DNA from 2 places in the Streptomyces sp. CC224B genome. Region 1 is predicted to be linked to the other one. Evidence: riboswitches for the same ligand, from Rfam matches in the RefSeq annotation. Region 1 holds a riboswitch; the other holds the start of a gene.
The links. A riboswitch is a leader RNA that binds a small molecule or an ion and turns the genes downstream of it on or off. The one in region 1 is predicted to bind cobalamin.
Positions count from the first base shown of each region.

Region 2: linked by a shared signal. The riboswitch ahead of QK440_RS01875 (ABC transporter substrate-binding protein) and the one ahead of QK440_RS32465 (ABC transporter substrate-binding protein) in region 1 are both predicted to bind cobalamin.

Region 1 covers NZ_JASCXL010000108.1:17,767-21,896, reverse strand. Annotated here, with positions in the region: gene QK440_RS32475 (amino acid permease) at 1-1,235, shown strand, start outside; gene QK440_RS32470 (M67 family metallopeptidase) at 1,347-1,769, shown strand; cobalamin riboswitch at 1,755-1,887, shown strand; gene QK440_RS32465 (ABC transporter substrate-binding protein) at 1,932-2,894, shown strand; gene QK440_RS32460 (iron ABC transporter permease) at 2,894-4,060, shown strand; gene QK440_RS32455 (ABC transporter ATP-binding protein) at 4,057-4,130, shown strand, end outside.
Region 2 covers NZ_JASCXL010000002.1:164,648-168,777, forward strand. Annotated here, with positions in the region: gene QK440_RS01865 (helix-turn-helix domain-containing protein) at 305-1,177, shown strand; gene QK440_RS01870 (VOC family protein) at 1,183-1,665, shown strand; cobalamin riboswitch at 1,679-1,866, shown strand; gene QK440_RS01875 (ABC transporter substrate-binding protein) at 2,027-3,034, shown strand; gene QK440_RS01880 (iron chelate uptake ABC transporter family permease subunit) at 3,265-4,130, shown strand, end outside.

The sequences.
Region 1 (4,130 bases):
AGCTGCTGATGTACCGCCCCGTCTCCGGCTCGTTCTCGGAGTACGCCCGCGAGTTCGTCGGCCCCTTCTTCGGGTTCGTGACCGGCTGGACGTACTGGCTCTTCTGGGTCGTCACCGGCATCACCGAGGTCACCGCGGCCGCCCAGTACATGCAGTACTGGACGCACGGCTCCATTCCGCAGTGGGGCTACGCGCTGATCTTCACCGTCATCCTGTACGGCGCCAACCTGATCTCCGTGAAGCTCTTCGGCGAGCTGGAGTTCTGGTTCTCCATGGTCAAGGTCACCGCCATCATCGGCATGATCCTGATCTGCGCCGGCATCCTCACCATCGGCTTCTCCGACGCCGGTGACACCGCGTCCGTGTCGCACCTGTGGGACAACGGCGGCTTCTTCCCCAACGGCATCGGCAACACGCTGATGACCCTCCAGATCGTGATGTTCGCCTTCCTCGCCGTGGAGCTGGTCGGCGTCACCGCCGGTGAGTCCAAGGACCCGGAGAAGACGCTGCCCAAGGCGATCAACACCGTCCCGTGGCGCATCGCCGTCTTCTACGTCGGCGCCCTGATCATGATCCTGTCGGTCGTGCCGTGGACGCACTTCCAGCCGGGCGTCTCCCCGTTCGTCGCGGCCTTCGAGAAGATGGGCCTCGGCATCGGCGCCGCGATCGTGAACTTCGTGGTCCTGACCGCCGCGCTCTCCTCCTGCAACTCGGGCATGTACTCCACCGGCCGCATGCTGCGCGACCTCGCGCTCAACGGCCAGGGCCCGGCGTTCTTCACCAAGCTCACCAAGAACGGCCTGCCGCTGGTCGGCACCACCTTCTCCGCCGCGCTGATGCTCGTCGGCGTGTGGATCAACTACCAGTGGCCGGGCGAGGCGTTCAACTACGTCGTCTCCTTCGCCACGATCTCCGGCATGTGGGCCTGGATCATGATCCTGGTCTCCCAGATCAACTACCGCCGCAAGGCCGACCGCGGCATCCTGCCGCAGTCCACCTTCCGCGCGCCGGGCGCCCCGTACACGAGCTGGTTCGCGCTCGCCTTCATCGCCATGGTCATCGTGATGATGGGCGTCGACAAGGACGCCCGGATCTCGCTGTACTGCGCCCCGATCTGGGCCGCCATCCTCTGTGTGGCCTACCTCGTCCTCAAGAGCCGCAACCCGGAGGGCGCCGCCTTCCGCAAGCGCGAGCACACCGCCGTGGCCGCCGACGCCGCGCCGGGCAAGGACTGACACCTCCCCAGGGGCCCGCGGGTCCCGGAGGTCCGGCATGCGGGCCGTCGCGTATCGCTCTGTGATACGCGGCGGCCCGTCCGCGTGTCCGGCCTGCTTATCCTGACCGGCATGCTGACCATCACCCAGGCCCTGCACGACCAGATCGTCGCGCACGCGCGCAAGGACCACCCCGACGAGGCGTGCGGCGTCGTCGCGGGCCCGGCGGGCACGGACCGCCCCGAGCGGTTCATCCCGATGCTGAACGCGGCCCGCTCACCCACGTTCTACGAGTTCGACTCGACCGACCTGCTCAAGCTCTACCGCGACCTCGACGACCGCGACGAGGAGCCGGTGGTCATCTACCACTCGCACACGGCCACCGAGGCCTACCCCTCCCGCACCGACATCAGCTACGCCAACGAGCCGGGCGCCCACTACGTCCTCGTCTCGACGGCCGACACGGACGGCGCCGGGCCCTTCCAGTTCCGCTCGTTCCGCATCGTGGACGGAGAGGTCACCGAGGAAGAGGTGCGGCTCGTCCAGGCATACTGAGCACGACCTTCGAGGCGGCAGGACCCAGGAAGCCGGTGTGACTCCGGCGCGGTCCCGCCACTGTGACCGGCACGCGCGTGCCGTGAGCCAGGAACTGCCCTGCCGCCTCCTCCCACTTGACGCAGGGGACGCGGAAATCCCCTGGAGGAGGACCGCACAGCCATGCGCATCCGCGTACTGCTCGCCGCCGCGGCGACCCTGCTGCCCCTGACCGCCTGCTCGCCGGGGAGCGACTCCGGCGCGGGAGACGGCAAGGCCACGGCCGCCGGGTTCCCGTACACCGTCACGAACTGCGGCGTGAAGACGACGTACCAGGCGCCCCCGAAGCGTGCCGTCACCATGAACCAGCACGTGACGGAGATCCTCCTGGCGCTGGGCCTGAAGGACCGCATCGCCGGCACCGCCTACCTCGACGACAAGATCCTTCCCGAGTACGAGAAGGCCTACAGGTCGCGCCCGGTCCTGGCCAAGGAGTACCCCTCGTACGAGAAGCTCCTCGCCGCCAACCCCGACTTCGTCTACGGCGGCTACGCGAGCTCCTTCGCGGAGAACGACGGCCGCTCCCGCGCCGCCCTCGCCAAGTCCGGCATCAACTCCCGGCTCAACATCGAGAGCTGCGCCGACAAGCCGGTCACCATGGACGACCTCTACCGGGAGATCCGCGAGACCGGCGCCACGTTCGGCGTCCGCGACCGCGCGGAGAAGTGGGTGCGCTCGGCCAGGGCGGAACTGGCCCGCGCCACGAAGAGGACCGAGGGCGGCAGGCCCCCGTCCGTCTTCGTCTACGACAGCGGCGACAAGACCGCCTTCACCGCGGGCGGCAAGGGCATCGGCAACGACATCATCGAGCGCGCGGGCGGCCGCAACGTCATGGCCGACCTCGACAAGCCCTTCGGCGACGCCTCCTGGGAGACCGTGGTCGACCGCCGTCCCGACGTGATCCTCATCTACGACTACGGCGCGACGACGGTGGCCCAGAAGAAGAAGCGCCTCCTCGACGACCCCGCCCTCAAGGACGTCCCCGCCGTGAGGAACAAGCGCTTCGCGGTGCTGCCGCTGTCGGACGTGGTGCTGGGGGTGAGAGCCCCCAAGGCGGTGGAGAAGCTGGCGGAGCAGCTTCGGTGATGCCCACGGAGAAGCCCGCTCCGGCCGGGGTTCCGCCCGTCCGGTGGTTGCGGACGAGCGCGAAGCGCGATCGGCGGGGGTCCGGGGGGTCCGGCGGCGCAGCCCCCGGTGCCGGGAAGGGGCGGGGCCGGGGAGCCCCCGGCGGCCTCGCCTACGGCACCCTCATAGCCCTGCTCGTCCTCGCCCTCGCGGCCGCGGGCACCGCCGCGCTGGCCTACGGCTCCGTGCGGATCCCGCCCGCCGAGGTGCTCGACATCCTCACGGGCCGGGCCCAGGGGCCGTCCCCGTACCGCACCATCGTCCTGGACGTCCGCCTCCCGCGCGTCCTGCTCGGGGCCGTCGTGGGCGCGGGCCTGGCCGTCGTCGGCGCCACCCTCCAGGCGCTGGTCCGCAACCCGCTGGCCGACCCGTTCCTGCTGGGCGTCTCCTCCGGTGCCTCCGCCGCCGCGGTCTCGGTGATCGTGCTGGGCGTGGGCGCGGGCCTGGCCACCACGGTGACCGTCCCGGTGGCGTCCTTCGCGGGCGCGTTCCTCGCCCTGCTCGTCGTCTACTCGCTGGCCCGCGACCCCGGCGGCGGCTTCACCACCAGCCGCCTGGTCCTCGCCGGCGTGGCCGTCTCGTACATCCTGTCCGCCCTGACCAGCCTGATCCTGGTGATGTCGGCCCGCGCCGACCACCTCAAGGAGGTCCTGTACTGGACGCTCGGCGGGCTCGGCAGCGCCCGCTGGGACATGCTCGCCGTGCCCCTGACCGTGCTGGCCGCGGGCACGGCCCTGCTCGTGGCGCTGGCCCGGCTGCTGGACCTGCTGCTCGTCGGCGAGGAGGGCGCGACCGTCCTCGGCCTGGACACGGCCCGGTTCCGCGCGGGCGCCTTCGTCCTCACCTCGCTGGTGACCGGCGTGCTCGTCGCGCACAGCGGGGCCATCGGCTTCGTCGGCCTGATGGTGCCGCACGCCGCCCGCATGCTGGTCGGCGCCGGACACCGGGCGCTGCTGCCGGTGGCCGCGCTGATGGGCGCGGTGTTCCTGGTCGTCGCCGACCTCGGGGCCCGCACCGTGGCGGCCCCGCAGGACGTGCCCGTCGGCGTCCTCACCGCCCTCACCGGCGGACCGTTCTTCCTCTGGCAACTGCGCCGGGGCCGGGCACGCGCGGAGGCGGCGGCATGACCAGAACCTGGCACCAGGGGCCGGAGGGGCCGGAGGGAACAGAGGGGCCGGAGGCGACGGAGGCGACGGA
Region 2 (4,130 bases), on a different contig from region 1:
GTCTCGCTGAGCCGCTGACCCACTGACCCACTGACCCACTGACCCACAGACTCACTGTCTCGCTGATCCACCGAGCCTCTCCGACGCACCGACCCGCCGACGCACCGACCCGCTGACGCCCAGATCCACCGACGCACCGACCCTCTGACCGCTGACTCACGACAGCCGTGCGCCGGACGGGGCGGGGACTCCGAGCCCCGTCCGGCGCACGGGACCGACGCACGGGACCGGGACCGCGGCCGGCGAGGCCCCGCCGCGACCGCCGCCCCGCGGCGACGCGCGGTACGGAGCCACAATGGAACCCATGGACACCGCCGGCCAGGAGTTCGTCCACGCCGCGCCCGCTCCGGGGCGGCGCGGCCTGGTGGTGTCCGCCGTGGGCTACCGCGTCTCGGGCCAGACCCCGGCCCTGCACCGCGGCCTGCCGTCCCCGTACCTGACGCTGCTCTTCTCCCTCGACGGCCCGGTCGTCACCGGCCGCACCCCCGCCGAGGCCACCGGCCCGGGCGCCGCCCGCGCCGTCATCGTCGTCGGCGGCCTGCACCAGAGCCCGGCGTACGTCGTCCGGCCCGAGCGCGAGGCGGGCATCCAGCTCGCCCTGCACCCGCTGGCGGCCCGCGCGCTCCTCGGCCTGCCCGCCGCCGAGCTGACCGGGCAGCTCGTCATCGACGGCACGGACGTCCTGGGCCGCCTGGCCGCGGACGTACGGGAGCGGCTGTGCGCGGCGGACAGCTGGGACGCGCGGTTCGCCTGCCTCGACGCCTACCTGGCGCGGCGCGCGGCCGACGCCGACCGGCGCGGCGCCGCCCGCCCGGAGGTCGCCGAGGCCTGGGCGTGGCTCGCCCGGCACCGGGGCGCGGGCACCCTGCGGGGCCTGGCCGCGCACGTCGCGCTCAGCGAGCGCCGCCTTTCGGCCCTGTTCCGCGCCGAGACCGGCGTCACCCCCAAGCAGGCCGCCCGCCTCATGCGCTTCCAGCACGCGAAGGCCCGCGTCGTCCGCGCCGTCGTCGCGGGCGCGCCCCCGGACCTCGCCCGCGTGGCCGCCGACTGCGGCTACTACGACCACTCCCACCTGGTACGGGACTTCCAGCAGTACACGGGCGTGAGCCCGACCGCCTGGCTGGCCGAGGAGTGCCGGAATATCCAAGCCGGAGGGCACCTGACCGGCGAAGACTGAGACCCATGAACAGCGACGAAGCACCGCAGAACGCGCATCTCACGCAGAGCGGTCAGAACATCGACACCACGCACACCCCCACGACCCGGCGCGCACCCGACGTCTGGCCCACCTTCCAGGCCCACGACGCCCCCGCCCTGATCGACTTCCTCGTCGGCACGCTCGGCTTCCTGCGGACCGCCGTGTACGAGGACGGCGGCCGCGTCGCCCACGCCCAGCTCGACTGGCCCGAGGGCGGCGGCGTCATGCTCGGCAGCCACAACCCTGAGGCGGCCGAGTGGTGCCTGGAGCCGGGCACGTTCGGCGCGTACGTCGTCACGGACCACGTGGACGCCCTCTACCGGCGCCTCACCGACGCGGGCGTCAAGGTGCTCCGGGAGATCGCGGACCAGCCGTACGGCAGCCGGGAGTTCGCCGTAGCGGACCCGGAGGGCAACAAGTGGTCCTTCGGGACGTACCGCGGCGAACCCCGCCCCGACCAGCGGTGACGAGAGCCCGGGGTGATAGCTTGCGCACGCCAGTCGCGCCCGCACCCGGGCCAGGGAATCCGGTGGGAATCCGGAACTGACGCGCAGCGGTGAGGGGGACGGGCGGGGCCAGCGGCCACTGGGCGCCCACGGGCGCCCGGGAAGGCGGCCCCGTCCGGACGAACCCGAGTCCGAAGACCTGCTGGCACCGCCGTCCGGGCGCCGGGCGGCGGGGTTTCGCAGACCAGGCTCCGCGCATGAGCCATGAGACCCGGGAAGACGTGTGCTCTCTCTCGCCCCTCGGATACGCCCTCGGACAAGCCCTCGCACGAGCCTCCGGGCAGGCCTTCGGACACGCCCTCGCGTACGCCGCACCGCGTCGCTGCTCGCCGCGGGCGGCCTGCTCCTGCTCACGGCGTGCGGCGGCGGCTCCTCCGCCGGCCGGGACGACGAGGCCGGGGCCGACGGCTATCCGGTGACGGTCACCTCCTGCGGCAAGAAGGCCACGGTGACCGCCCCGCCCCGCCGGGCCGTCTCCCTGGACCAGGGCTCCACCGAGATCCTCCTCTCCCTCGGCCTCGCCGACCGCATGGCGGGCACCGGCACCTGGACCGACCCGGTCCGGCCGAACCTCGCGAAGGACAACGCGAAGGTCGAGCGCCTCGCGGACCGCTACCCGTCCCTGGAGAAGGTCCTCTCCAAGGAGCCGGACTTCGTCAGCGCCTCGTTCCTCTACACCGTGGGCAAGGGCGGCGTCGCCGACCGCGCCAAGTTCACCGAGCTGGGCGTCCCCGTCTACGTCTCGCCCACCGACTGCGCGGGCAAGGACAACAGCGGCGACGACGACGGCACCCGCACCAAGACACTCACCATGGACACCGTCCACAAGGAGATCCGCGACCTGGCCCGCGTCTTCCACGTGGAGGAGCGCGGCGAGCGCCTGATCGCGGACCTCAAGTCCCGCACCGCGAAGGCGGCCCGTACGGTCAAGGCGTCCAAGGCGTCCGTCCTGTACTGGTTCTCGGACTCCAAGACCCCGTACATCGCGGGCTGCTGCGGCGCGCCCGGCATCATCACGCGCACCCTCGGCGTCCGCAACGCCTTCGCCGACACGCGCGCCGAGTGGCCGCAGGTCAACTGGGAGACGGTGGCCGACCGCGACCCCGACGTCCTGGTGATCGGCGACCTCACGCGCAAGGCCCAGTCGGCGGAGAGCGCCCGCCAGAAGATCAAGTTCCTGGAGTCCCACCCCGTCACCAAGAACCTCACGGCCGTGAGGAAGAAGCGCTACGTGCTGCTCAGCGGGCAGGCCCTGAACCCGACGATCCGGACGGTCGACGGCATCGAACAAGTGGCGGCGGGCCTGCGGAAGTTCGGCCTGGCACGGTGAGCGCGACGGCACGGGACGGTGCGCGCGCGGCCAGGGGAAGCGACACGGGGACCGGCACAGCAATCGGCACGGGAACCGGCACAGAAGACGAAGCGACGCGGCGCCCGGCGGTGAACACGCGGAAGGACGCGCGGAACGGCACGCGGAACGACGCACGGAACGACGCACGGATCGGCACACGGAACGACGCACGGATCGGCGCGAGGAGATCCTGGTGGCGGAGCACGGGCCTGCTGTGCGCGACGGGCCTGGCCGCCCTGCTCCTGTCGGTGGCCGTGGCCGTCACCATCGGCCCCGCCGACATCTCCGTACCCGACGTATGGGCGGCGGTGGCGGGCCACCTCGGCGGCGGCGAGGCGCGCCTCACGCCGCTGCGCGACGGCATCGTCTGGAACCTGCGCATGCCGCGCACCCTGCTCGCGGGCGTGTGCGGCGCGGGCCTGGCGGTGTGCGGGGCGGTCCTCCAGTCCCTGCTGCGGAACCCGCTGGCCGACCCCTTCGTCCTCGGCGTCTCCTCCGGCGCGTCCACGGGAGCGGTGGCCGTGGTGGTCCTGGGGGTCGGCGGGGGAGTGGTGACGGTCTCCGGCGGGGCGTTCCTCGGCGCGCTGTGCGCCTTCGCGCTGGTGCTGCTGCTCAGCCAGGCGCTGGGGGCCACGACGGACCGCGTGGTGCTGTCCGGCGTGGCGGCGATGCAACTGTTCTCCGCCCTGACCTCCTTCGTCGTCCTCACGGCGGCGGACGCGGAGACGACGCGCGGCATCCTCTTCTGGCTCCTCGGCTCGCTCAGCGGCGCGAGCTGGACGGACGTCGGGGTGTGCGCGGCGGTCCTGGTCGTGGCCCTGGCGGTCTGCCTGGGGCACGCCCGCACTCTCGACGCGTTCGCGTTCGGCCAGGACGCGGCGGCGTCGCTCGGCGTGCGCGTCGGCCGGGTCCGCCTGGTCCTGCTCTGTACGACGGCCCTGCTCACGGCGGTCCTGGTGAGCGCCGCCGGGGCGATCGGGTTCGTCGGCCTGACCCTGCCGCACGCGGCACGCATGCTGGTCGGCGCCCGGCACACACGGCTGCTCCCCGTGACCGCCCTGACCGGCGCGATCCT